DNA from 2 places in the Peribacillus sp. NPDC096447 genome. Region 1 is predicted to be linked to the other one. Evidence: riboswitches for the same ligand, from Rfam matches in the RefSeq annotation. Region 1 holds a riboswitch; the other holds the start of a gene.
What was found. A riboswitch is a leader RNA that binds a small molecule or an ion and turns the genes downstream of it on or off. The one in region 1 is predicted to bind FMN.
Positions count from the first base shown of each region.

Region 2: linked by a shared signal. The riboswitch ahead of ACIQZD_RS01310 (ECF transporter S component) and the one ahead of ribE (riboflavin synthase) in region 1 are both predicted to bind FMN.

Region 1 covers NZ_JBIWEV010000006.1:166,429-181,567, reverse strand. Annotated here, with positions in the region: gene ribH (6,7-dimethyl-8-ribityllumazine synthase) at 1-86, opposite strand, end outside; partial or broken gene ribB (3,4-dihydroxy-2-butanone-4-phosphate synthase) at 166-804, opposite strand; gene ribE (riboflavin synthase) at 823-1,461, opposite strand; FMN riboswitch at 1,608-1,738, opposite strand; gene ACIQZD_RS20535 (TspO/MBR family protein) at 1,941-2,678, shown strand; gene megL (methionine gamma-lyase) at 2,675-3,850, opposite strand; gene ACIQZD_RS20525 (DEAD/DEAH box helicase) at 4,093-5,229, opposite strand; gene ACIQZD_RS20520 (ATP-binding protein) at 5,277-6,602, opposite strand; gene putP (sodium/proline symporter PutP) at 6,717-8,186, opposite strand; gene ACIQZD_RS20510 (molybdopterin oxidoreductase family protein) at 8,338-10,386, shown strand; gene ACIQZD_RS20505 (aldehyde dehydrogenase family protein) at 10,610-12,130, opposite strand; gene ACIQZD_RS20500 (aldehyde dehydrogenase family protein) at 12,348-13,781, opposite strand; gene ACIQZD_RS20495 (aminotransferase family protein) at 13,800-15,125, opposite strand.
Region 2 covers NZ_JBIWEV010000001.1:263,093-278,231, reverse strand. Annotated here, with positions in the region: gene ACIQZD_RS01360 (spore maturation protein) at 1-147, shown strand, start outside; gene rluB (23S rRNA pseudouridine(2605) synthase RluB) at 449-1,189, shown strand; gene resA (thiol-disulfide oxidoreductase ResA) at 1,398-1,928, shown strand; gene resB (cytochrome c biogenesis protein ResB) at 1,947-3,596, shown strand; gene ccsB (c-type cytochrome biogenesis protein CcsB) at 3,589-4,767, shown strand; gene ACIQZD_RS01335 (response regulator) at 5,062-5,778, shown strand; gene ACIQZD_RS01330 (ATP-binding protein) at 5,775-7,568, shown strand; gene sigX (RNA polymerase sigma factor SigX) at 7,782-8,342, shown strand; gene ACIQZD_RS01320 (hypothetical protein) at 8,308-9,531, shown strand; gene serA (phosphoglycerate dehydrogenase) at 9,664-11,238, opposite strand; FMN riboswitch at 11,580-11,716, shown strand; gene ACIQZD_RS01310 (ECF transporter S component) at 11,882-12,463, shown strand; gene ACIQZD_RS01305 (ferredoxin) at 12,591-12,839, opposite strand; gene ACIQZD_RS01300 (YpbB family protein) at 13,130-14,191, shown strand; gene ACIQZD_RS01295 (RecQ family ATP-dependent DNA helicase) at 14,194-15,139, shown strand, end outside.

The sequences.
Region 1 (15,139 bases):
CTTGTGATAAACTCATTAAATCTTCCTACCACGATGCCGACTTTCAATCCTGATCCGATTAATTGTGCTTCAATAGTTTTCCCCATGTCCAATTCCTCCTAATTTTAAAAAACAATATAATTTTTTTGTTCTGTTAAGATGTAATTCCTTAAATCCTCAAGCTTTCGGGATGTTCAGTTCAAGCTCCTGTTTCCCGATAGTATCATTTTGTTGAAGATACCGAATCAAATCGGCTATCGTAATGAATTTCAAGTTGAATTTATCAGCGATGACTTCTAAATCGGATACCCGGGCCATCGTTCCATCTTCATTCATGATTTCACAAATGACACCAGCTGGAGCGGCACCGCATAACTTCGCCAAGTCCACCGATGCCTCTGTATGTCCTGCCCTCCTTAATACGCCGCCTTCTTTAGCGACTATCGGAAAAGTGTGACCAGGCCTTTGAAAATCTTCAGCGACCGAATCTTCATTAAGAAGCTCAAGGATGGTCAAGGACCTTTCAAAAGCACTGATTCCTGTAGAGGTGCTTTTATGATCGACACTTACTGTAAAAGCAGTGCCATGATGATCGGTATTTTCTCCTACCATAGGATGCAGTTTCAATTTCGCTGCCAGTTCTTCAGTGATGGTTGTACAAATCAAACCACGTCCATGAGTCGCCATGAAATTAATCGCTTCCGGTGTCGCCTTTTCGGCCAGCACTACAAAATCCCCTTCATTTTCACGGTCTTCATCATCGGATACGATTACTACCTTGCCAGCCTTCAAATCTTCTATCGCTTCTTCTATTGTATGGAACATCATTACACCGCCCTTTTATTAGAATCCATGCTCTGCCAAAAACTCTAAATTCAGTCCTGGTTTTGGATTGCCATTTTTCATTTGATGTATTATATATTTCCCTATCATGTCGTTTTCGATGTTAACGATATCGCCAGCCGCTTTTTGTCCCAATATGGTGTCCTGATGAGTCAATGGAATCAATGATACAGTCAATAGGTTCCTTTCGATTCCAAATATCGTCAAGCTCGTTCCATCAATGGCTACGGATCCTTTTGGAATGCAAAAGGCACTGAGCCCCTCTTCCAATTGGATTACATAATAAACGGCATTTTCTTTCCGTTCTTTTTTTATGATCGTTCCGGTTCCGTCGATATGACCTGAAACAAAATGGCCGCCAAACCTTCCCTGTGCACTCATGGCTCGTTCGAGATTCACAGGTGATCCCAATTTCAATGTCCGGATCGAGGAAGCTTTGACCGTTTCCGGCATCACGTCGACCGTAAACAAACTTTTCGTGAAGGACGTTACCGTTAAGCAGACTCCGTTTACTGAAATACTATCCCCCAGATGAACATCTTCAAGGATTTTTTCAGAACGAATCGATAACTCCATACTGCTTTTTCCTTTTTTCATGGAATGTACGGTACCGATATCCTCAATGATCCCCGTAAACATGTTTTTCCCCCTTTTATAAAATATAAAAAACCCCTTAGGATAACCTAAGGAGTTAGCAGGAGAAATGAGTGAAAAAAATTGTATACCTAAAAAGCCTAATATTTTCATTTTTGAAAAATTAGGCGTACGTATACACTTGGGTTCCACACGTCCTTCTCCCATCCAGACTTTACTGTCGGCTTTGGAATCTCACCAAATCCTGCCTTTAACAGGCTCGCGGGCTTAGAATTTCTTCATCACCGCCGGTTGGGATTTTCACCCGACCCCGAAGGACTAAAATAATATCAATCTTTGAATATTTTATCACCATAAAGTGAAGATGTAAAATTTCTAACCTTAAATGGTTCAATTGTTACAGAAACTTCCTCTCTTTATGGAAAAACGACCTCAAAAGTCCCCGATGTGCTCTAAAGAGGTTAATCAGGCTAAATATGTGGAATAAGGTTAGAGGATCACAATTCATATAAGGAGGAAGCCTTATGCTTATTTCCATCATCAACTTGATTTTCTATCTGTTCGTCGTCACGATGAATTTTTTAGCTAATTTCCTGCCATTGAACGGCCAGACATCAGGAGAGATTTCCGATAAACTTGATGTCCTTTTCACTCCTGCCGGATATGTATTTTCCATATGGGGCTTTATCTATTTCCTGCTCGCCATCTGGGTATTCAGGCAGTTTTTAAGCAAACATCAAAACAGCCCTGCTTATAAGGCATCCTTCCCTTGGTTCGCTTTAAGCTGTGTCTTGAATGGCGCTTGGCTTTTGGCTTGGCACTATGAACACTTTTTGTTATCCGTATTCATTATCATTGCTCTTTTGGCTAGTTTAATGGTCATTTATACAAGCATAAAAAAAGTGGAGCACACTCCTTTCGACCTATTTCCGTTTTCCGTTTATACAAGCTGGGTAAGTGTTGCAACGATTGCTGACATTTCTTATTACCTCACGTATATCAAATGGGACGGTTTTGGGGTTTCAAGTTTAGCCTGGACGATCGTCCTGCTGATTGCAGCAACAATCCTGGCTTTTGTCTTTGCAGGTAAAAACCGGGATTGGTGCTATCCTCTCGTATTCGTTTGGGCGTTCATAGGCATCGGGATACGAAATAGCTCCGCCTATCCGGTAATTACGGACATTTCTTATATCCTGGCTGTCATCACTTTTATCGTATCCATCACCATCTTCATTAAAAATAGAAGGAAAATGGCAGCCTAAAATGCTTGCTGAAGATCTTGCCAGACATCCTGCCAAGCTTCTAGGCCAACTGAGAGACGGACCAGCTGGTCACTGATGCCCATTTGTTTCCGTGAATCTTCAGGAACGGCAGAGTGCGTCATGGTAGCGGGATGCTGGATCAATGTTTCCGCATCCCCAAGACTTACGGCAATTTTTATTAGTTTCAATTTATTGAGGAATTCCTGTGCATCCTGTTTTGTGCCATGCAATTCGAAAGAGATAAGGCCGCCGCCATGTTTCATCTGTTTTTGCATTATATAATGACCCGGTGAAGCTTCATCACCTGGATAATATACCTTTTTCACCTTTGGATGTTTCTTGAGTTCATGAAAGATTTCCATTGCGTTGGCCGAATGACGGTCCATCCTGACAGGCAAGGTCTTTAACCCCCGCAATAGTAACCAGGCATCGAATGGTGAAATGATTCCACCGATATCCTTCTGTGTAGTCCCTGCTACCTGATTCATGAATTCCTTCTTACCTACAACAAGTCCTGCAACGACATCCCCATGCCCGCAAAGATATTTCGTAGCGCTATGAAGGACGATATCACAGCCATACTCAAGCGGTCTCTGTAGGTATGGCGTCGAAAACGTATTATCCACTACGACCGTCACATTATATTCCTTCGCAACTTTCACCACCATCTGTAAGTCAATCATTTTCATCGTCGGATTGATCGGGGTTTCTACATAGATGCAGGTCGTTTCCGGCCGGATCATTTTCCTTACCTGTTCTTCTGTATCCATTTCACAAAAATCATGAGTGATGCGGTATTTATTTTTCATTAGCTGCAGAAGGCCAAATGTACAACCATATAACCCCTGTGAGCACAGGATGTGGTCATCTGTCTTTGTTAGCGCAAAAAGCACAGCTGAAACGGCAGCCATGCCTGAACCGAAAGCAAGGCCAGCTTCCCCGCCTTCCAAAGCGGCAATCTTTTCTTCAAGCACCTGTACCGTTGGATTTCCAAGTCGTGAATATATATATCCATCTTCCATACCGGCGAAACGCCTCTCCCCTTGCTCGGCATTTTCGAAAGTGAATGTTGAAGTTTGGAATAAGGGTGTTGCCAAGCTTCCTAAATGCTTCTTCGAGTCATATCCTTCATGGATGACTGCCGTTTCAAACTGTTTATACTTTCCTGTCATACCGTCTCCTCCTAACCTATGTCTCTATTGCTATCATATGTCAAAAACCCATATAAAGGAAGCGTTTTCATTCATGATTATCACCCATAAATGAACCCCTAATAGTAAATATAATATGATTTCTCGAGGGCAATAGATGAATAAGTTCATTTGGATTCTACAAATTGAGCAACTCTTATAATTTTAATCCTACGGGCATTCGTAAAAAAGGGACAGCCGCCATGGCCGTCCCTTTTTCCGAATCATTCATCGACTACGATGTTTCCACCATAGAAGGTTACTCTCGTTAATGGTAGCTCCAGTTCACGAGCCATTTTTTTCAACTCTCGCTCTTCTCTTTCCGTTACGATTGAAATGACAGTGCCATCTGCACCAGCACGCCCAGTTCTCCCTGATCTATGGATATATTGTTCGATGTTGTCAGCCATATCAATATGAACGACCGCAGTAAGGCCTTTAATATCCAGCCCCCTTGCCGCTACATCCGTTGCTATCAGCATCGGGGATTTTCCGGAACGAAGCTTGCGCAGCGCTTTCTCCCTGTCGACTTTATTGGATTCGCCATGAAGCACGCCCATTTCAATACCTTTATAGCTCAGCTTTTCATGTAAGACGCTCAGCTCTGCTATATCATTCAGGAAGGCAAGGGCCTTCACATCTTTAAGTCTTGTGATTTTCTCCAGAATCTTTGACTTTTCCCGTCTCTCAACAACAAAGTAAAGATGGTCCACCTTTGATTCCATTTTTTCATGCTTATCAACCTTGATCATTTCGGGTTCATTCATGAATCCCCTGGCCGCTTTTTCCGTTTCCTCCGGCAGGGTCGCTGAAAACACCATGATTTGCCGGTCTTTTAGCGTTGTTTTGATAATATTATTGATCGTTCCCATATGCTCCGGAGTGATCAATTGGTCACCTTCATCAAGTACTATCGTCTTAACTTCATGCATCTTCAATTTCTTTTGGGCAATCAATTCGAATATCCGTCCCGGTGTTCCAGCAATCACCTGTGGACGCTTCTTCAGTTTGTCCAACTGCCTTTTCACATTAGCACCGCCGATGAATGCTGCACCCGTAATGCCGCTTCCCTCTGACCAAATGCGAATTTCTTCATTGATTTGCATGACCAGTTCTCGTGATGATGCCAAAATCAAAGCTTGGGGCGATTTTTTTTCAGGATCTATCTTTTCCAGCAAAGGCAGTAAATATGCTAATGTTTTTCCTGTACCTGTCGGTGATTCGGCCATGATATCTTTTCCCTCGACAATCACGGGAATCGCTTTCGTTTGAATCGGGGTGAGTTGTCCGAATCCGGACTTTTTCCAGACCTCTTGTATATATGGTTTTCTATCGTTTATTAATGCAGGTAATTCGCTCATATCGTTCTCCTTTAATATAAAACTTTTCCTATCTTTCATAGTACCATTTATTCTTGTCCAGTAGCCAACGGAATGCGAATTGTAACCGTCGTCCCTTTGTTTATCTCACTTTCAAAATCCATTTCCCCATGAAGGCGATGAACGATCTTCCGGCAAATTGCAAGCCCGATCCCTGTGCCCTTTTCCTTCGTGGAGTAAAAAGGCTCACCAATCCGTTCAAGGCGCTCGGGCCCCATTCCCATGCCATTATCACTCACGCTGACTACAGCTTGTCCATCGATGATTTGCAGCGAAATTTCAATTTCCCCATTATCCTTTATCGCTTCAATGCTGTTCTTTATGATATTGATTACCAACTGTTTAAGTTCAATTGAATCAGCCATAATATAAATCGGTTCGGCAGTTTTAACCCTGAACCCCATTTCGATATTATTCAAATTCGTTTCTGCTTTCATCAACGTGAATACCTGCTGTAAGCTGTCGGCAAGATCGATCTTAAGAAATGCGACATCCTGTTTCTTCCCGAGAACCAAGAGTTCGCTTGAGATAATATTGATTCGGTCAATTTCCTTCAGCATGATATCGGAATGCAGCGGGTTTACTTCCTGGGTCATATCCATTAACTGCACGAATCCTTTTAACGATGTCAGTGGATTCCTTATCTCATGAGCGACGGCGGCAGCCAGATGTCCGATAACAGATAGCTTTTCAGACATGATCATCAATTCCTCTTCGCGCCGCAATTCAGTAATATCCCTAACGATTGCATATACCCCTAGCATTTCAGCGTGAACGATGATCGGTAAAAAAGTCACACGGATTATCCGTTTTTCATCACTGCTATTCTGGATGGTCGTTTCGAATTTAACAGCCTCTCCTTGAAGGGACTGTAAAAAGAATTCAGATACTTTATCACTTTCATTCCAGTTGAGGAGATGATTCGCATTCTTGCCTTTCAAATTGTCACTATTATGACCCAACAGTTTCTCAGCTTCCGGGTTTAGCGAAACAACATTTCCTTCGAGATTCAGCTCAAGGACACAATCCGGGTTATGCTTGAACAGCGACCGATACTGTTCATCCTTCAGAATGAATTCCTGTTGGGACCTCAACATTTTCCCCGTCCAATATCTGATTATGAAGTATAGGAAAAGCCCGGTAATGAAAATGAACATCCATCCTTTGGAATGTTGAAACATTGCATATATCTGAACATCTGCCCTTGCCTGTGTCATAGAGATGTAATCCGTAACGACAATCCATAAGACACCAATGGTTATATATATAAAAGCCACTTTACATGCAATTTTATGAGATTGGTTCATATTTTTTCCTTTGTATTGTTTTAGGTTTATTATTCCCAAATCACTCAAAAAAAGCCCTCATGTTTTCAACATAAGGACTCTATCGATATTGTACCATATATATTGCAATCATTGTTTTATATCGCTAAAAAATCCAGAGCATTTTAACTGGACCTTCAATGATCAAGAGAGGTTTTTAATGGCTTGATTGAATTCTTCTTCTATATCTTTTGTAGGCTTGGCCGATAATAAGCTGAAAACGACCACTGCTATTGAACCAGCGATGAAACCAGGAATGATTTCGTATACTTCAGCGAACTTATCGATCATATCCCAGACGATCACGGTTGCCGTACCGACAATCATTCCCGCCAGGGCACCCCATTTCGTCATCCGTTTCCAGTAGAGGCTTAACAGAATGACCGGCCCGAATGCCGCTCCGAAACCAGCCCATGCATAACCCACCAATTTTAGGATCGTACCGCTTGGGTTAAACGCCAATATTAGGGCAATGGCAGATATCGCCAATACACCAAACCGACCTACCAGAACTAATTCCTTATCAGATGCCTTCGGCCGAATGAACTGCTTATAGAAATCATCGGTCAGGGCACTTGCCGATACTAACAGCTGAGATGCAATCGTACTCATGACCGCTGCTAAAATCGCAGCCAACAAAAAGCCTGTAATTAGGGAAGGAAACAGTTCTTTAGCTAAAATGATGAAGACGGACTCAGCATTTTTTTCCCCTAAAGGACTGCTTGTCAGGTTAAAATAAGCAATCCCCACCAACCCGGTGAACATCGCTCCGACGATGGCAAAAATCATCCAGCCCATACCGATTCGCCGTGCACTTTTCAATTCTTTAACAGATGAAACCGCCATGAATCGAACGATTATATGAGGCTGCCCGAAATAACCAAGCCCCCATGCCAGAAGAGATATGATGCCAATGGTCGATGTTCCTTCAAAAACATGCATTAAATTCGGGTTGATCGAATTTATTTCATTGAAGGTGGGATCCCAGCCACCAATATTTACAATCGTGACAACCGGGACTAGAATTAAGGCAATGAACATAATCGTACCTTGTACGAAGTCCGTCCAGCTAACAGCCAGGAATCCGCCGAATAATGTATAAAGAATAACGACGCTCGCCGTCAGCCAAATGCCCCACCGGTAATCCAAATTGAAAGCCGTGCGGAAAAGCTCACCGCCTGCTACCATTCCTGAAGATGTGTAAAAGGTGAAGAAAATTAAAATGACCGATGCCGATACCACTTTTAAGACCCGGGAGCCATCCTTGAACCGATTTCCCAAAAAGTCGGGAATCGTAATCGAATTGCCGGCCACTTCCGTATATGTCCTAAGTCTTGGTGCCACGAATAGCCAGTTTAAATAAGACCCTGCACACAGGCCGACGACAATCCAGCCAGCACTCAACCCGCTTATGTACATTGCACCCGGAAGACCCATCAACAGCCAGCCGCTCATATCGGAAGCACCTGCACTCAATGCAGTTACAGCCGGGCCCAAGTTCCGTCCGCCAAGCATGTAATCGGTTAAGTTTGCCGTTTTCCGATAGGCCAAATAACCAATTAACAGCATGCCTGCCATGTATATTCCAATTGATATTATAATTCCGTAATCCAAAAATGAATCCCCCTAGGTTAATTTTTCATCTTGTAAGCTTATCAGAAAAAAAAACATATGTTAAGAAGTTCTTGCACCTTTCATCGATTTCACTTTCAATATAATTAAGAAAATTCATTTTATTAGATTAAATTATTAGGAGGAATACCCCATGCAATCCTATATCAATCAGCCAGATGGAGTCTTTCCCTCTGTTTGCTCTCTTGACTGTCCTGATCAATGTGGTTTACTGCTGCACAAAAAAGACGGGAAAATCATTAAAGTTCAAGGAGACCCTGATCATCCAGTCACAAAAGGGAATATTTGCAACAAAGTCCGCAACATGACTGCCCGTCTATATGACCCCAATCGCTTAAAACAGCCATTAAAGCGCATCGGTCCGAAAGGAGAAGGGAAATTCGCTCCAATCAGCTGGGAAGAAGCCATTGACACAATCACTTCCAAATGGAAAGACCTGATCGATATGCACGGTCCGGAAAGCATACTTCCCTACAGCTTTTACGGAAACATGGGCAATCTTAGCGCTGAGGGGATGGATCGCCGTTTTTTCCACAAGCTAGGTGCAAGCATGCTTGAACGTTCCATTTGTAACGCGGCCGGCTCAGTCGGATACAGCTATACAATGGGTGGTTCATTCGGCACCGACCCAGAAGAAACGATTCATACAAAGCTTTTCATCATGTGGGGCATTAACGCTGTGAGCACAAATATGCACCAAGTAACGCTTGCCCAGCAAGCCCGAAAAAACGGGGCCAAAGTAGTTGTCATTGACGTACATAAAAACCAAACCGGCAAGTGGGCGGATTGGTTCATTCCGATTCTGCCTGGTACAGATAGTGCGCTCGCCCTCGGATTAATGCATATCCTATATGCCGAGAATCTAGTCGACCAGCCCTTTCTCGATGAATACACAGTGGGTGCTGCTGAATTGCGCGAACACGTCCGCCAATATGACCCTGCGACGGTCTCCGCAATCACTGGCGTTCCAATTGATGACTTATATGAATTAGCCAGGATGTATGGCACGACCAGTCCATCTTTCGTACGGATAGGCAATGGCCTGCAGCACCATGACAATGGCGGGATGGCAGTACGCACCATTGCCTGCCTGCCTGCACTTACCGGCCAATGGATGGCGGAAGGCGGCGGAGCCATCAAAGGGAATTCAGGATATCTCGCGTTTAATACAAATGCCTTAAGACGTCCGGATTTATTGCAAAATAAAGCTACCCGGACCATTAATATGAACCAAATCGGGCAAGCTCTTCTGGAAAAAGAAAACCCGATTCGCTCCATGTTTGTATACGGCTCCAACCCAGCACTTGTCGCTCCGAATGCAAATAAGGTACAGGAAGGTCTAATGCGGGAAGATCTATTCACAGTGGTCCATGATCTATTCTTAACCGATACGGCCATGTTTGCCGACCTCGTCCTTCCTGCCACGTCATCTTATGAAACGGAGGATTTTTATAATTCATACTGGCATAATTACGTCCAAATACAAAAACCTGTAGTCGAAAAATATGGCGAATCGAAATCGAATGTTGAATTGTTCAAACTGTTGGCTGTTGGAATGGGATTTGAGGAACAAGCATTTAGAGATTCAGAGGAAGATATGATACGGCAGGCGCTGGATTTTCCCGACAACCCGCATTTGGAAGGCATCACCTATGACTCCCTTTCAAGGAATCAATTTGTCAAAGCCAAAATGCGGCCGATGTTCCCAGGCAAACTCCCGACACCAAGCGGTAAAATCGAACTTTATTCCGAACGGATGAAGCGGGATGGATACGAGCCTTTGCCAACATATACGCCAATCATTAAAGACAGCGACCTGCCATTTTTATTCATTCCGGCACCTAATCACAATTTCTTGAATTCAACCTTTTCAAATAATGCCAAACATATCTCCATGGAAAAGGAACCGAAACTGCACATGAATGCCGCTGATGCCAAAACAATGGGGATAGCCCCCGGAGATATCGTAAAAATCTGGAACGGTCGCGGTGAATGTTTGCTTACCGCTGCTCCCGGTGAAAATGTGTTACCAGGCGTTCTTGTCAGCCAAGGCTTGTGGCAGAATACGCCCGAAACAAAGCAACACATCAATTCCCTTACCCCAGATCGCCTCGCAGATATGGGTAATGGCGCCGTTTTCTTCTCAGGACGGGTGGATCTTGAAAAAGTCCAACAAGAGTAGGTCAACGTTGAGCAATCTTTGAATATAGCTGCGATTCCGGAATTATATTTGCGATTCCGGAGTTTTATCTGCGATTATCGAATTATATCTCCGATTCTGGCATTTTATCTGCGATTCTCGGATTATATCTCCGGTTCCGGCATTTTATCTGCGATTTTCCGGATTATATCTCGATTCCACAAAAAAGGCTGTTCCCTAAGGAACAGCCTTTTCGTCAAGCTATTTACTCTTCATCAAACCAGCCTGTTGGCTGGATATCCAAGTTGTTATTGATTTGCTTCACTTCCGTATAAGCTTCGTAACCGAAAGTTCCCAGTTCGCGTCCATTTCCGCTTTGCTTGAACCCTCCCCAAGGAGCTTCGTTATAAGTTGGATGATATGAGTTAATCCATGTGATGCCGGCACGCACTTTTTTAATGACACGGTATGCTTTTGCGATATCATTCGTGAACACCGCTCCCGCTAAACCATATTTCGTATCATTGGCAAGTCGAAGAGCTTCCGCTTCATCCTTGAATTTTTGAACGACAAGCACCGGACCAAAAATTTCTTCCTGCACAATCCGCATGTCCGGTGTCGTATCAACAAAAATAGTAGGTTCGACAAAGTAACCTTTATCCATGCCTTCTTCTTTAATTCGATTTCCACCGACGATTAATTTGGCGCCTTCTTCTTTTCCGATTTGGATATACGATAATATTTTGTTCATATGGGCTTCTGAAACGATAGGTCCCATCTGGCTGTTTTCATCAGAACCTGAACCTACTTTGATCTTTTTCGCCTTCGCAGTAAGACTTGCAATGAACTGATCGTAAATGGACTCTTCCAACAACAAACGGGAGCCTGCTGAGCACACTTGTCCTTGATTACAGAAAATCCCGTATAGAGCATAATCAACTGCAGTCTCAAAGTCAGAGTCCGCAAATACGATATTAGGCGATTTCCCGCCGAGCTCCAATGTCACTTTCTTTAGGTTACCCAGTGAAGCCTCCATGATCTTACGTCCTGTTGCCGTTCCTCCCGTAAAGGCTACTTTATCGATTTCCTCATGTTCGGCAATGGCTTGTCCGACAACTGGCCCCGCTCCTAAGACAAGGTTTGCGACACCCTTTGGCAATCCGACTTCATCCATGATTTCAAATAGTTTGACCGCTGTCACCGGAGTGATCTCAGATGGTTTGAATACAACGGAATTTCCTGCTGCAAGCGCCGGAGCCAGTTTCCAGGCTGACATCATTAGCGGGAAATTCCATGGAACGATCTGCCCGCATACACCGATTGGTTCCCTTACGACCATCGCTTGCTGGCCGTCAGGAACTTCAAAAGTCTGACCTGTCGGTTTTGTAGCCAATCCTGCATAATATCTAAAACAGGCTGCTGAATCAGCGATATCATAACGAGCCTCACGCAATGGTTTCCCATTATCCAATGTTTCCAACGCAGCTAGTTCTTCAGCTTTTTCTTCTATTTTGTCGGCTATTTTGAATAAAATGCGAGCTCTTTCCACTGCAGGAGTTCCCCACCAACCACCTTCATAGAAAGCATATTTTGCTGCCTCGACCGCTGCATCCACATCTTCCTGTGTTCCTTCCGCAGCTTTGGCAATAACTTCCCCTGTAGCCGGATTCAATACATCCCTCTTCTCACCTGAAGTCGAATTCACCCATTCCCCATTGATGAACATCTTTAAGTCCAGTGCTCCCGTTCCTTCTTTCTTCTTGTTATTTTGCAAAGTTTCCTGCATGTAATTTCCTCCTCGATTTTAAGTTATCTACCTATATATTAGATATGAGCAAGATTCATGCCAGTTTGAAATATTAGGTAACTCACGGTTTTTTGCCCTTTCCTGTCTCATTTAAATTCAGTCGTGAATTACTTATTCATTTTTGCATAACTCATGGGCCAAACTCTTTCAAGATTCATAGAAAAAAGAGATGAGCAGCTGCTCACCTCTTTTCTGATTAATTCCGGTTAATAATGACCAATTTCATTTCCGTCATTTCTTCAATGGCATATTTCAGCCCTTCGCGGCCAGTTCCGCTTTTTTTGACTCCGCCATATGGCATGTTGTCGACACGGTAAGTTGGGATATCATTAATGATAACACCGCCGACTTCCAATTTTTCTGCGGCAGAAAGAGCCAGATTGATATTTTCTGTGTAAATCCCGGCCTGCAATCCGAATTCGGAATCATTGACCAAGTCAATCGCTTCCTCAACGGAAGAAATCTTATTGATCAAAACAATTGGAGCGAAGACTTCCTGACAAGATACCTTAAGCATTGCATCCACTTCCAGCAACACAGTTGGATGCAGGATATTTCCTTCAGATTTGCCTCCTGCTGCAACAATCGCACCGTGTTGTTTAGCTTCAGCGATCCAATCCAGGCTTCGCTGTACATCACCAGCACTGATCAATGCCGAAATATCCACCGACGGGTCCAAAGAATCTCCAAGTTTCAAGCCATTCGTTGCTTCTGTGAATTTTTTGACAAACTCATCATATACCTCTTCATGAACATATGCACGCTGTAAGGAAATACAGACCTGCCCTTGAAAAGCGAATGCTGCCGATACACAGCGTTGGATGATTTTATCGATATCAATCCCTTTATCAACAATGACAGCCGCATTCGAACCTAGTTCAAGACTCACTTTCTTTAACCCGGCCTTATTACGGATCCCGATTCCGACAGCCGGACTTCCGGTAAATGAAATGCTCTTCACCCGTGAATCGGTGACTAATTTATCACCGATTACCGAGCCGCTTCCGGTAACTAAATTAAACGCACCTGCCGGCAAATCCGTTTCGGCTAAGAGTTCAGCAAGAAATAGCGAAGATAGCGGTGTTTGGCTCGCAGGTTTCAGGACAAGTGTATTTCCGGCAGCAATCGCCGGGCCTACTTTATGGGCAACCAGGTTCATCGGAAAATTAAAAGGCGTAATCGCACCCACGACACCTAGAGGCTCACGGACTGTGTATCCTATTCTTCCTTCTCCGTCAGCTGTAGCATCCATCGTCAATGTTTCTCCATGAATCCGTTTTGCTTCCTCTGCTGCAAATTTATATGTGGCAATCGTCCGGGATACTTCAACCATTGCCGTTTTAATCGGTTTCGCTGCCTCTTTAGCAATTATTTCAGCTGCCTCATCTTTGCGGCTTTCCAAAAGGCCCGCAAGCTTTTCAAGTATGGCAGCACGTTTATGACTAGGTAAAGCTGCCATTGTTTTTCTAGCTTGATAGGCTGATTCTATTGCCAACTCGACATCTTCAAGGCTTGCCGAAGGAATCTCCGCTAGAACTTCCCCGCTATAAGGAGACTTTAGTGTCGTGAACTTTTCAGCTTCTTGCCATTTACCATTAATGAATAATTTCTTTTTCAGCGTTTCCGTCATGACCATAACTTTCACCTCTTATAAAATTTCTTTTTCGACAGCAGTAAATGTCTCATCAAGGATTTCAATTATTCTTTCGACTTCCGATTTAGTAATGATTAAAGGCGGTGCGAATACGAGTGTATCTTGATCAAACGTAACAGACCGGCAAATCAAACCATTCTTCGCCGCTTCAGCAACCAACCTTGGAGCAAGCTGTGTCTCAAAGCCTTCGCCTGTTCGTTTGTCCTTTACGATGGAGATGCCTCCAATTAATCCAAGTGCCCTGACATCACCAATAATCGGATGTTTGCTTTGAAGCTTCTTAAAGCCGGCAAGCAACTCTTCACCACGCTGTTTCGAGTTTTCTATCAGGTTTTCACGTTCAATTATTTCAATATTTTTCAAAGCAACCGCACAAGCCATAGGATGGCCACTGTATGTGTAGCCGTGTAAAAGCGTGCCTTTTGAAAGGGCAATGAAATCCTGATGCATTTTATCATTCAGGACGACCCCGCCTAACTGTGCATATCCGCTTGTCACACCTTTTGCAAAGCACATCATATCAGGTACAACACCAAAGTGTTCAATCCCAAAATAAGTCCCTGTTCTTCCGAAACCTGTAATGACTTCATCCGTCACCATTAAAATGCCGTATTCATTACATATCTCCCTTACTTCTTTAAAATAGCCTTCAGGAGGAAGGTTCACGCCGCCGGCCCCTTGAATCGGTTCAGCGATAAATGCCGCAATCGTTTCCGGTCCTTCCTGTTCTATGACCTTACGCAACTCCTCAATGGAGGAACCGTCCACATGGTAAAAATCCGGTGCGATTGAATTCGTAAAGTCTCGGAACGGCTTTAGGCCAGTCGCACTTGTGGCTCCCATTGCCACTCCATGATAAGATTTCGAGCGGGAAATGATTTTTTGACGATTAGGCTGCCCTTTCAAAAGCCAGTAATGTCGAGCAAGCTTGATGGCCGTATCATTCGACTCCGATCCACCTGAAGTGAAGAAAACTGCATTCAAATCCCCAGGCGCGATGGAAGCGATTTTGGCCGCTAAACGGATTGCCGGCTCATTGCTGAAAGTGGCGAAACTTGAGGTGAAAGCTAACTTCGCCATTTGTTCCTTCGCGACATCAGCCATCTCTTCTTGTCCATGTCCAATATTCACATTCCAAAGTGAAGCCATGCCATCAATGACAGTCCTGCCCGTTACATCCGTAAGATATATTCCCTTTCCTTCCTTAAAGATGAAACTTGGACCATCTGCCTGCTGTTGTTCAATTGCCGTAGTCGGATGGATAAAATGCTTTTTATCCAAATCGATTAATTCCTGAATACCCGTCGTCTCTTTAATCATGTAAAAAACACCCT
Region 2 (15,139 bases), on a different contig from region 1:
GATACCACCTTCTATGTATTGACCGTTTATTTTGGAGCCGTCGGAATCAAAAAAATGGGTGATGCCCTTAAGGTCGGCCTTTTGGCAGACTTGATCGGAATCATAGCTGCCGTTATTGTCGTCACACTGGTTTTCGGTATGAATTAAAGGTAGGGAAATGGGCGATTCCATTTCTTTTTTTTGTCTTTTTTCTTAAAATTAGCCTTCCATTAATAAGGGGCATTCAAACTTTCATCAAAAGAAACATTTTTTTGTATGGAAAAATAAGCTATGTTACACTCATTATGGAAACCAACCCATTTAACCGTCCCATTATTGGTGTAATAATAAAAGAAAAGCTCTTAATCGCGAAAAACCTTTTGTTTTTGCCTCTCAATATGTAATAATTGTATGATTGTGTATGTATAGACAATAACAAACGAATGATTATACTATGGGGTGAAGATAGATGGAACGATTACAAAAGGTGATAGCACATGCTGGACTGGCTTCCCGCCGTAAAGCAGAAGAGTTGATTTTAGAAGGTAAGGTAAAAGTGAACGGCAAAGTAGTGAAGGAATTAGGTGTGAAGGTAGGGCCTAATGATAAGGTTGAGGTTAATGAAGTCCCGCTTGAAAAAGAAGCCCCGGTTTATTTCCTATTCTATAAACCGCGCGGCGTCATTTCGGCAGTTTCTGATGATAAGAACAGAAAAGTCGTAACGGACTTTTTCCCTTACATCAATGAACGGATTTATCCAGTTGGCCGCTTGGATTACGATACTTCGGGCTTATTGATTTTAACGAATGACGGAGAATTTGCAAACACGTTAATGCATCCGAAGCATGAAGTGGATAAAGTGTATGTGGCAAAAGTGAAAGGAATGCCTTTGCGTGAAAGCTTGAAAAAGCTGGATAAAGGTATCAAGTTGGAGGATGGCAAGACTGCTCCAGCCAAGACAAGGGTATTGTCTACCGACAAGAAAAAGGAAACGGCCATCGTTGAAATCACAATACATGAAGGCAGGAACAGGCAAGTCCGCCGGATGTTCGAAGCAATTGGCCATCCCGTCATAAAATTGAAGAGGGAACAATATGGTTTCTTGACCTTGGACGGTTTAACAGCAGGAGATTCCCGGGAGCTGACTCCACATGAAGTTAAATTAATGCGGACATTAGCAACGACCGAGCCTAAACAGCGGAGAATGTAGATAAGAATTTTTCCTGTATTAATAGGTTGAAACCACTACCCCATTCTCCTCCTGGAAGAATGGGTGGTGGAAAACAACCTGTAAATACCTTTTCCTTCATGAATCGGGAAAGAATGTCACAAAACCTTCAGAAATGTAAATAAAAAGGACATGGCGTTAAATGGTATAATGGTATGGTTAAATTTAGTGTGGCCTTAGGAGGATCTCTATGGATAAAAAGAAGCGACGCCTAATTAGCAGAACCATCATTCTCCTGCTTTTAGGTGCAGCTTTAGTGTTTGCCCTTTATACGAACTTCACTAAAGATAAGAATGAAAGCCTGAGCAAAGGATCCGATGCACCCAATTTCGTCTTGACTGATATGGAAGGCAAAGAGCATAAACTTTCCGATTACAAGGGAAAAGGCGTCTTCCTGAACTTTTGGGGTACATATTGCAAGCCGTGTGAATATGAAATGCCTTATATGGAAAATCAATATAAAAACTTTAAAGACCAGGGCGTTGAGATATTGGCGGTTAATGTCGGGGAATCTGACTATGCTGTCAATAATTTCATTACAAAGCATGATCTTACCTTTCCTGTCATGATCGATAAAGGTAGGGAAGTGGAAAATGCTTATCGCGTGGATATATTGCCTGTCACCTTTTTGGTTGATAAAGAGGGGAAAGTGATAGATATCATCACCGGAGCTTTGACAGAAGAGAGCATCCAAAAGCATATGGAGAGAATTAAACCATAATATTGGGGAGTTTTTGACATGAAAGAAGTAAAATGCGATTGTGGTCATGTAAATCCGTTTGGTACAAACATTTGTGGGAAATGCGGAATGGTGCTTGATAAAGAAAAAGAGAACAAACTTATTGATATGAGATATGAAGGAAGTGCCAGGCGTTCACAAACATATAAAAAAACGATCATCGATAAAATATGGAACTTCTTTTCTTCCGTTAAGGTCGGGGTGACGCTCATTGTCATTGCCTTGATCGCTTCAGCTATCGGGACGATTCTACCCCAGGAAATGTACATCCCTTCAACAGCTACGCCTGCAGAGCATTATGAACTGGAATACGGCTGGTTCGGAATGGTGTATTATGAACTCGGGTTTCATAACTTGTATAGTTCATGGTGGTATTTGATTATCATAGGCATGCTGGGCATATCACTATTGATTGCCAGTATCGACCGGTTCTTTCCGTTATATCGATCGTTGAAAAAACAAGGGGTCACACGTCATGACGGGTTCATGAAACGTCAGCGGATTTATGGGGTGACAAAGCTTGAAGACCAAGATATAAACCTTGAAGAAGTAAAGGATAGACTAAAAAGGCAGCGTTATCATATACGAGAGGAAAACGGTCATATACTTGCCGAAAAGGGTCGTTTTTCACGTTGGGGACCCTATGTAAATCATATTGGACTTATCATTTTCTTAATTGGAGCATTATTGCGTTCCGTCCCTGGGATGTATATCGACAAAGTACTTTGGCTGCGTGAAGGCGAGAGAAAGGAAATCCCGGGTACAAATGGTGAATACTACCTCCAGAATAATGAATTTACCTTAGAGGTGTATGACAAAGAGAATGAAGAAGATGAGCAGTACAGTGCTGCAATTGATAAAACCGGTACGATCGCAAAAACCTATCAATCCGATGTTACGCTCTATGAGCGCAAGGGAGAAACCTTACCAGGGGAAAAAGTGGACCTTAATAAGCTTAAAGATTATAAAATCAAAGTCAATGAACCTCTGAAACATGATCATTATGCTCTCTACCAAGTAGACTATAAACTGGATGAGCTCAGTACGATGGCTTTTAATTTGATAAATAAAAAAACTGAAGAGAAATATGGCAGCTTAAAGGTTGATTTGAATAATCCTCAAAAGAAATACGAGTTGAAAGAAGGATATTCCGTTGACTTGATCAGTTACTTCCCCGATTTCGAGTTCGATGAAAAAGGCGAACCTAGAACGATATCGAAGATTCCGAATAATCCGGCATTTATCTTTAAAATGCATACTCCGGATAAGCCAGAGGGTGAAGTCAGTTTCGTGGCGATAAAGGAGACTGTGGAGCCTTTAGGGGAAAACACTTATAAAATGGCTTTTAATGGTGTGGAAACCCAAGATGTCACGGCTTTGACCGTCAGGAAGGATTTAACGCTTTGGATCCTATTCACGGGTGGAATCATTTTCATGATCGGCGTTATCCAAGGGTCTTATTGGAATCACCGGCGTATATGGATTAAGAGGAAAGATGATGAGATACTTTTGGCCGGCCATACAAACAAAAACTGGCACGGCATTAAAAGAGATATAAAACAAGCGATAGAATCAACATCACTTTCCGAACCAATGGATCAACTTGAAGAGGAGAAATCTTCTAGTAAGGGGGAAGTTTTAAATGGCTGAACTAAGCAGTAACTTTTTATATGCCGCTTTCATTTTATATCTGATCGCTACCTTTTTATTTGGTGGATCGATCAAGGATAAACGCGGAGCGGAGGAAAAGAAACAAAACAAATGGGCTAAGCTGGGCATTTTCATTACCATTATCGGATTTGCCTCGCAAATTGGGTATTTCATCACAAGATGGATTGCTGCCGGCCATGCCCCGGTAAGTAACCTGTTTGAATTTACGACCTTTTTCGGAATGATGCTGGTCGGTGCTTTCATATTAATTTATTTTCTTTATAAAACACCTGCCCTTGGGCTATTCGCTTTGCCGATTGCGTTATTGATAATCGCATATGCAAGTATGTTCCCTACAGAGATTTCGCCACTCATTCCTGCTCTGCAGAGCGATTGGCTTCATATTCATGTAACGACTGCAGCGGCAGGACAGTCAATCCTTGCGATAAGTTTTGTTACTGCCATCATTTATTTAATCAAATTCGTCGATCAGACAAAATCAAGCAAAAGAACGTTCTGGCTTGAAGCCGTCATGTTCACATTAGTCTGCACCATCGGTTTCGTTATCATCACTTCTTCTTTTGCTGCCATAGATTATAAGGCGAATTTTGATTGGGTCGATAAAAAAGGTGTACCGGCTAAGCAAGAATTTAACCTACCTGCACTTGTAGGTCCCCATGAAGGGGAACTAATTGATAAAGGACGGTTTGAACCACTGGTGGACATGCCTGCACTGATCAATGCCAAGAAACTGAATACAGTCATTTGGTCAATCGGTATGGGACTCGTCCTGTATGGTTTAATAAGGTTGATTGCTCGCAAAAGATTGGCGGCATTGATTAAACCAATCGTTAAAAATGTGAATTTGAATTTATTGGACGAGATTAGTTATCGTTCGGTCCTTATCGGTTTTCCGATCTTTACTCTCGGTGCCCTCATTTTTGCAATGATCTGGGCACAAGTGGCCTGGACACGATTCTGGGGTTGGGATCCGAAAGAGGTCTGGGCACTGGTTACTTGGTTGTTTTATGCGGCTTTCTTGCATCTGCGCATGTCAAAGGGGTGGCAAGGGGAAAAATCAGCTTGGCTTGCCGTAATCGGTTTTGCCATCATAATGTTTAACTTGATATTCGTAAATCTTGTTATTGCTGGTTTGCATTCATATGCTTGATTCAGTATTGTAATATTTAGATGAAGGGGGTCTTTTGATAGAAACGTCGAGGAGTTGGCTTATCGATTTTTCTAGAGAATGATCCCTTTTTCCGTTACTCCCTTTTATAAGAATACTTCGCTGAAATAGCATTTATGAATTCTTAGTAGCGGTCGATGTCTTTTTTTGTGACAAAATGGTGAAAGGTTCATGGAAGCCATGCAAAATACGCTCTTTATCGTACTTTGTAAGGAAAAAGTATTAGTCATGGAAGTTTTCATTTTGTAGAATATATGAATAGGAGGCTGATACATAATGTATAATGCTATTAAAATTCTCGTGGTGGATGATGAGGAAAGAATCCGCCGGCTGCTAAAGATGTATTTGGAAAGAGAAGAATACATGATCGATGAGGCTGAAAATGGAGATGTGGCTTTAACAAAAGCCCTTGAAAATGATTATGATTTAATTTTATTGGATATTATGATGCCTGGTAAAGATGGAATCGAAGTTTGCCGTGAATTAAGGGAAAAGAAAACGACACCGATTATCATGCTGACTGCTAAAGGTGAAGAAGTAAACCGCGTTCAAGGGTTCGAAGTGGGGACCGATGATTATATCGTAAAGCCTTTCAGTCCCCGGGAAGTCGTGTTAAGGGTTAAGGCTTTATTACGTCGCTCGTCAAGCACAAGTTATATGCAGACGGAGACGACGGCAAAAGATGTGATCGTCTTCCCACATCTAACCATTGATAATGATGCCCACCGTGTACTTGCGGATAACAAAGAGGTTTCATTAACACCAAAAGAATATGAATTATTATATTTCTTGGCGAAATCCCCAGATAAGGTTTTCGATCGGGAGCAATTGTTAAAAGAAGTGTGGCACTATGAATTCTTTGGAGATCTTCGAACTGTAGACACGCATGTTAAACGCTTACGTGAAAAATTAAACCGCATATCCGAAAACGCAGCTAAGATGATTGTCACCGTTTGGGGTGTAGGTTACAAGTTCGAAGTCGTTAATGACTGATGCTATGGGGCAGTGTTGTAGGGAAGCTATGGGCAACGATCCTATTGCTCGTGTCATTTGTATTAATCGTTTTAACCGTTCTGCTGGTCGAATTCTTTGAGAATTTCCAAATTGAAAATATTGAAAATGATTTAACCAAAACCGCTGAACAAATCATTAAGGTTACCAATGAACATCAGGGATCCAGCAATGAGGTTTTACAAATAGCTTCGGAACTAATAGGCAACGAAGCGAAAATGATCATTCTTAATGATGACAAAATGATATTCTCATCCATGGGAGGAGATAATGAGTTCGAAATCACACCGGAACTCATAAAAAATGATCCCGAATTACTCAAGGTTTTTACGGAAAGAAAGACTGTTAAAAAGGAAATGGCGCTTTCCGATGATGCGGATAACGAGGGATTGTCAGCAATCGTAGTAGGCATTCCACTTGAATTGAATGGGGAACAGGATGAAGTTTTTCTATTTCAATCGTTGGAGTCCATGGAAGAAACCACAAAATCCACTACACAGTTCATTTTATTGGCAGCGGGCATCGCCATTATTTTGACAACGATTTTTGCTTTCTTTTTATCCACAAGAATCAATGCCCCATTGGTGAAGATGAGGGAAGCAGCTCTAGCGATTGCCCGGGGGAAATTTGATACAAAGGTTCCAATTCTGACTCAAGATGAAATCGGTGAGCTGGCCATAGCGTTTAATCAGATGAGGAAGCAGCTGAAATTCAATATGAATGCACTTAGTCAGGAAAAGGAACATCTCTCAAGCATTCTCAGCAGTATGGCAGATGGGGTCATTACCTTCAATAAAGATGGCACAATTCTTGAAACGAATCCGCCCGCGGAAAGGTTTCTGCAATCCTGGTACTTTGAAAAGGGCTATAACCGGGAAGATAATGTGAATGTCCCCTTGGTTTTAATGAATCTTTTTGATGAATCAGAATCCTTCAATAAGGAGAAGGTCGGTGAAATTACCTTGCAGGGCCGTGATTGGGGATTGATTGTCAGTCCGCTATATACAAATGCCGACAATATTCGGGGAGCGGTGGCCATCATACGGGATATGAGTGATGAAAGACGTATGGACAAACTTAGGACTGATTTCATAGCGAATGTCTCCCATGAGTTAAGGACGCCGATTTCAATGTTGCAGGGATATAGTGAAGCGATCGTAGATGACATTGCGAGCAGTGAAGAGGAAAAGGTGGAAATGGCCCGCATAATCTATGATGAGTCTTTGAGAATGGGACGTTTAGTCAATGATCTGCTCGATCTAGCTAAATTGGAATCGGGTAAAATGAACCTTAGCTATGAATGTGTACCTATTTCTCCTTATTTAAAGAGGATTACAAGTAAGTTTTCCGGGCTAGCTAAAGAAAAAGGGATCACAATATCAGCCAGTCTTGAAGATGAGCAAATTCAATGGCATTTCGATCCGGACCGTATTGAACAGGTTTTGACGAATTTAATTGATAATGCGATTCGTCATACTCCTCCAGGAGGTAACATTGATGTCATTCAGAGGACAAGTGATCGAAGGGGTCTGATCATTGATGTGAAAGACTCTGGATCTGGAATTCCCGAAGAGGATTTACCTTTTGTATTCGAGAGGTTTTATAAAGCGGATAAAGCAAGGACCCGCGGGCGTTCGGGCACCGGATTGGGGTTGGCAATCGTAAAAAATATAATCAATGCCCATGATGGCTTCATATCGGTAAACAGTTTACCTAATAAAGGGACAACGTTCAGTTTTATCCTGCCTCGAATTTTGGAGAATGCTGAATGAATGACGGGTGGCTTGCCAAAAAATCTTGTTTCATAAGGAACTGAGAAGACAAAGGCAATTGGATTTCTTTCCAACTTGTCTTTGTTTTTTTTAGGAAACAGATAAGTCCCGAATATTTGGAAATTAACAGAATTTTATAATAAGATAAAAGCCGAAGTATGTAACTTTTGTTTAGGATTGACGACTATATTTATGAACGGATGTGGGGAAATGATGGATTCCGTTTTCCACGATCTTTATGAGAAATATCATCAGGAAATTTATCAATTCATTTTTTATATGACTAAGAATCGAGAAACGGCTGAGGACCTTGTTCAGGAGGTCTATATCCGGGTGATGAAGGCGTATGAACGCTTCGAAGGAAAGAGCAGTGAAAAAACGTGGATGTATTCGATTGCTAGAAATGTGACGATTGATTACTTTCGAAAACAAAAAGGGTGGAAAGACAAAATCTTTCCTAACTTTGATTGGGATAGGCAATTGATAAAAGATAAAGAACCCATTCCCGAAGAAGTGGCTATCATGAACGATGAAATCCAAGATATTTATCAATGCTTAAACCGGTGTACCACGAATCAAAGATCCGTCATCATTTTACGATATATTCAGGGATTGTCCATTACGGAAACTGCTGAAGTATTGAATTGGAGTGAAAGTAAGGTAAAAACAACCCAGCACCGTGCTTTGAAGGCTATTAAAAAGTTGATGGAGGATTTATCAGGAAAGGAGGGCCACCGCATTGAGAAGGTCCCGTTGGAAAGAAAGCGAAATTGAAGACTTGCTCCGAGAGCTTCCGAAATTTAAAGATGACCGAACCAAGTCAGAGGTGTTTGAGAGAATACATGATAAAAAGAGAAAGAAACACTGGATACCTCTAATTGCGGGTGTTGCCTCCTTATTCTTAATGGTTGTTTTGGCATCATCGTTAATTATTGAAAAAAAAGGAACGACAAGTCAAGAGGGCAGCGGCAGTAGTGGGAAATTATCTCTATCTGAAAATAAGGAAACGGCAGATCATGAACGGCAGGATGCAAACAACAAAGAAAATCCTCCAGAAGATAAACAGGATTATCAAGAGTTTTCGAGTAAGCAAGCAAAAATCGAATCTAAAGACGAGGTTTCAGAAATGGAACCCGGAAAAGGGAAAAAGGAAAAAAACTTTGCACAAGCGATCTATCAAGATGACCTTAACAATGCATCGATCATTACGATGGGTATCCCAGATGATCAAATGAATTTCATCGTTCCCATTTCAATTAAACTCAAACATTATGATCAAGGTGATACATTGAAAGAGTTAGTTAATCAAATGTCCGATATCAATGAAGAGCAATATGGGCTATCTGACTATTTTCCACTTGATATAAAGATTAGCCAAGGAAACGATACGGCCACTGCTCATATTGATTTTCAAGAAAAAAGCCAACTATTGGATGAAGATACACTTTTTCTCCATTCGATGGAGGATACGCTTTCCTATAATAATATAGATAAAATGACATTTTCTACAGATGGTGAGCAAGGTGCCATGTTTGCGCATGCGGGATATTTAAAGGAGGTGGATATACCTCATCAAAAAAATCGCACATACCTGCTTTACCAAAAGGATGAGTCCTCCCCAAGGTTTCTTGTTCCAAGCAATATGGGATATCAGGACTTTGAGGAGGCGCTGCAGGCTGGAAAAGGGGAGGCAGACATCGAGGGAATTTCACCTGCAATCCCGCCTGACCTGAAATGGGAAAGGATAAGCTCAAATGGAGATCTTGTGATCATTCAATTATCAGATCAAGCTGCTATTGAAAATAGTGAGGAATCCCTTCAAGCTTTAGAAGCCATACTCTTCATAGCTAAGGATTTTGGTTTTGAAAAAGTGAAGTTTGAAAATGCTCCAATTGAAGAGGTAGGCCAGCTGAACTTAACTGAAGACATATTGGTGCCCAAAGCACCGAACCGAGTGAATTGATGCAGCGGGCAAAGTCTAAATAAATATGAAGGTTTTCCATATGATGGTGCGTTATAAACACCCTGTCCATGGTTGTCAAAAGCCCCTTTCATTCACAGAAAAAGTGCCCGCGATGACGGGCACTTTTTTTTCTTATAATGAAATACGGGCCATGAATGTAATTTCTTCTGTTTCCATTAAAAATTGTTTCATGTTATCTTCCAATGGTAAATCAAAGCTCAAAACCATGATGGCTTCCCCGCCAGCTTCTTTTCGGCCAACCTGCATGGTGGCTATATTCACTCCGTGATCACCCAGGACCTTACCTACGTTACCGATTACACCAGGTTTATCGGTATGCTGGATATAAAGTAAATTCGGTTCTGGATGAAAGTCGATTTTGAAACCATTCAAACTTACAATACGAGAACCGTAATTTTCGATATAGGTCCCACTGATTGTTAATTCACGGTGGTCACCTTTTACTTTAAGGCTGATCAAATTCGAGTAACCTAAAGAGTCCGTAGAGATTTTTTCACCAACGGTTATGCCACGCTCTTTTGCGATCAACAAGGCATTCACTTCATTTACTGATGCATCGACTCTTGATCTCAAAAATCCAGAGATTAGACTTTTTGTAAGAATCGCTGTATCAAAATCCAATGATTCTCCTGCATACGTAACGGAGATTTCCTGAATTCCTTCATTCATGCACTGAGAAGCAATGGATCCCATTTGCTGAACAAGTTGATAGAATGGCTGTACCTTTTCAAACACTTCTTTAGATATGGCTGGAAGGTTGATCGAACTTGAGACTGGATTTCCTTCGAAATAGGTCAATACTTCTTGGGCAACCTGAACGGCAACATTTAATTGGGCTTCTTTAGTGGAAGCACCCAGATGCGGTGTAGCAATGACGCTATCCAGTTCAAGCAGTTTATGGCCAAGTGGAGGTTCTTCGACGAAAACGTCCAGCGCCGCCCCTGCAACATGTCCTTGAACTAACATTTCATATAAATCATCTTCGTCCAGAATACCGCCCCGGGCGCAGTTCAGTACATAAACCCCTTTTTTACAGGTAAGCAGTTTTTCTTTATTGATTAATCCTCTAGTTTCATTCGTAAGTGGTGTATGAACAGTAATGATGTCTGCTTTAGGAAGCAATTCATCTAACGGCAGGGCCGTTACGGACATTTTCTTTGCACGATCGACAGTAAGGAACGGATCATAGACAATGACATCCATGCCGAATACCTTAGCGCGTTTGGCAATTTCCCCTCCGATACGTCCAAAGCCAATTATTCCTAATGTTTTACCACGAAGTTCAGTACCCGTATATGAAGAACGTTTCCACTCCCCATTCTTCAGTGAAGCATAAGCTTGCGGAATGTGGCGCATTAATGAAGCCATCATGGCGAATGTATGTTCAGCTGTTGAAATGGTGTTGCCGTCAGGTGCATTAACCACGACAATCCCGCGTTTTGTCGCCGAGGGGATATCTATGTTATCAACACCGACACCAGCGCGTGCTATAATTTTTAGCTGCGGCATACGGTTCATTAAATCCTCCGAAACCTTCGTAGCACTTCTTACAAGAATTGCATCAATCTGATCAAGTTCGTTTGCAGCTTCCTCTACGGTCTTTTGAATGAGATGAATGTTGGATGCCTCAGATAGCGGTCCGAGTCCTTCTGGTTTAATGGCGTCTGCTACTAAAATCCGATACACGTCTAAACACCTTCCTAGGAAAAAAATATCTTAAATTTCAGTTAATTTTACAATTGAAATGCTGAATATGTCAATTTGGCTTATCTGGATGTAAGCGCTTAATAGAATGGTTATCTTCTGATCATCTGTTTAATGTCGCGATATAAATGGCTTCATCTAGGATTGAATAATATAAAAAAATAATTTTCATTATTTTGAATTTTCGTTTTGTGTATCCACTATTTGTTTTAAGCCATTCACTGTGACGATCGATATTCAACCTAAATGAATCAACTGAGAAAAAAAGTGCTATCAAAAAACAGGTAATTCAGATATAATGGAAAGTATAAAAAATTTTATAGATCTATCTTCGGGGCGGGGCGAAATTCCCCACCGGCGGTGATGAAGGAATTTCTTCTTCTAAGCCCGCGAGCCTTACAAGGCAGGATTTGGTGCGATTCCAAAGCCGACAGTATAGTCTGGATGGGAGAAGATGGAGGTTCCTGAGTGCGTTTCAACAGTTATTTGCTGAACGTTTGTTTGATGTAACCTTTAATTTATCCCTTTAATTCTATTGGAATTAAAGGTTTTTTTATTGAGCATCAACATATTTTGGAACCCTAACCTCTTTTTCAGGTAGATCGGAAAAGAAGGAGAGAGACCTATGAAAAAGAACAAAGTGAAAAAAACGGTCACACTTGCCATGATGGGAAGCATTTCTTATTTATTGATGCTTTTAAATTTCCCGTTTCCGGGATTCCCGCCTTTTCTCAATGTTGATTTTAGCGACATACCAGCACTGATGGCGGCATTAATTTTTGGACCGATGGCTGGAATTCTAGTCGAGTTCATTAAGAACCTTTTGGATTTAGTCATGACAGGGACCTTGACTGCTGTACCTGTGGGGCATATCGCTAACTTTATAGCCGGAATACTGTTTGTCTTGCCGACTTATTATGTATTCCAGAAAATCAATTCAAAAAAAGGGATGACATTCGCTTTACTTGCGGGAACAGTTTCCATGGCAGTATTCATGAGTGTTTTAAACTATTATGTCTTCTTACCGGCTTATACCTTCTTTATGGGATGGGATGCAATGTCGGCACCCGAGTCAAGAAAGTTCGTTACGACGGCAATCTTGCCTTTCAATGTGATAAAAGGCGTACTCATCACATCTGTATTCATGTTGCTGTTCATTAAATTACAGACATGGATCAATAAACAAACATTATATAAAAATGCTTAATGGCATTGACGATAGAAATAAAAAAACAACCGGATATTCGTATTCGGTTGTTTTTTTATGCCTGTTTAATTTTGGTATGGGGAGAGGGCAAAAGAAAAGCCATTTTCGATTGAAAATGGCTTGTACGTTATTCGAATTTAAGTGCATCTCCGTCAAATGCCTCGTCAGCGACTTTAATAGAATCCGTTGGGCATCCTTCAAATGCATCCATCATGTCATCTATAAGTACATCAGGAATTTCAACGATTCCCTCGTTATCGTCAAGGGTAACAAATGCAATCCCTTCGTCATCGTAATCATATATATCTGGTGCCGCTGCTCCGCAAGCTCCACAAGCTATGCATGTTTCTTTATCCACAATAGTAAATTTAGCCATGAATATAACCCCTCCTAAGTTGATTGACAACTGATAATCTTTTTATTTCAGATTATTATCTCTTTCTTATTGTAAGACCGAATGCCAAACTTTTCAATAGAAATTGTATTGATAATAACTATCATGTAGCATAATGTCAACGGAAAACATCGAAATAATTAACTTGGTTCTTTCCATGATTCGTCATTTAGTCACATAATTTCCATTGTATTCATCAATAATAACGGCGATTTTTGCAGTTATTTGTTACAATGGGTTTATTGGTTAAATGAAACAAGGATGTGAGTCCCATGAATAATTATCTACAGGCCATCATTCTATATGCGATAAAAAAATTTCAAGGCGAACGCTCCATTTATGCTATATACCATATGCTGCAGGGGAAGAAATCGTCACAAACAATCCAGGATGCCCATTTATTCGGGCTAACGGATATTTTTGGGACAATACCTCGATTTACCCGTCAGCAATTAAATCAAAACATTGAACATTTACTAAAGCATGACTTGATTAATTTAACGGATAAACCAGATGCATATGAAATTAGTATGCAAGGTGAGGGAATGTTAGTCGATTACTTTAAAAATAATCCTTTTCCGGCGTATATAAATGGTTGGAAGTATCACAATATCACCCCGGTTTTCTGGGGAAGGTTAAACTTACTCATTCAAACCATATCCCATATTGTCCACAATGAAAGACGTTTTTATCCGATACAAAGAAATCCCAAAATCCAATTCTTCGTAAAGGAATTTTTACATGCCAATCGTCAGGATCGAGCGTTGATTGCCCAACATCTATATGATGAATTGATATCCCTTTTAGAAAGTCAAAGTGAAATGAAACGAGACATTTTCATTTTGAAAATAACCGGGATTAACAGGATTGGACTTACGTTTGAACAGATTGCAAAAAGGAAAGACGTAGAAGAAGAGTATGTTCGCTTTACTTTCCTTGACTCATTGCATCAAATGCTTGCTGAAATGGAAACGGGAAAGGAATACCCTCTCTTGTCCACATTAACAAATGATTGGAAAAGTAGTGGAAATCCTCATTTGACACAATCTACACAGACTACTTTACGATACATCCAGGAAGGGAAAACTCTGGGTGAAATAGCTGAAATCCGCAGATTGAAAGTCAACACCATCGAAGATCACCTCGTAGAAATTGTCTTATCGGACAAGAGTTTTCCGATTTCAGATTATGTGTCTATCGAGGATGAGAGAAAAATTGCTGAAGCTATTAAGGAACTTGGAACGAAAAAGCTTAAAGCAATCAAGCAGATGGTCGATAATAAAGAGATAAGCTTTTTCCAAATAAGACTTGTACTTGCGAAAATAGGTGAGTGATGATGAATATAGAACGAGTCCTCAAAGAAAAATTCGGTTTTGATGAATTCCGTCCTGGACAAAAGGAAGTGGTCGAATCATTGATGTCCGGCAATCATACTTTAGCAATGCTACCGACCGGATCAGGTAAATCATTATGTTACCAGCTGCCGGCTTATCTTTTAAATAAGACTGTCCTAATTGTCTCCCCGTTATTATCATTAATGCAGGATCAGGCAGATCAGCTGAAGATGAGTGGCGAAAAAAGTGTATTGACCCTCAACTCTTTTTTGACATTAAATCAAAAAAGGAAAGCTTTCGACCGGTTGCATAGTTATCGTTTTATCTTTTTATCTCCTGAAATGCTAAGCCTGGATGGTGTGATAAAATCCTTGAAATCCATAGATATAGGCTTGTTCGTCATAGATGAAGCACACTGCATCTCACAATGGGGGTATGATTTCCGTCCCGATTATTTGAATTTAGGAGAAGTGAGGCGTGAATTGAGCAATCCATTGACTCTTGCCCTGACAGCAACTGCAACCGATGAGGTGCGGAGGGATATCGTTGGTAAACTCAATATTGAGCCGGTCAATGAAACGGTCTCATCTGTTGATCGGGAAAATATTGCAATCATTGTCGAGCGAATGTTCAGCTACGATGAGAAGCTAGCACGTGTGCTGGAGCTTGTCAGGAAATTTACGGGAAGCGGGATTATTTATTTTTCCTCTAAAAAAGTGGCGGAATCGGTCACAGGGTTTTTACAGGAAAACGGGATCGATAGTGCCAATTATTATCACGGTGGAATGGAACAGGAACAAAGGATGCTCATTCAGCAGCAATTCATTTCCGGCCAGTTAAAGATTATATGTGCAACAAGTGCTTTTGGAATGGGTGTGAATAAATCCGATGTCAGATATGTTATCCATTTTCATATCCCATCGACGATGGAAGCATATCTTCAGGAGA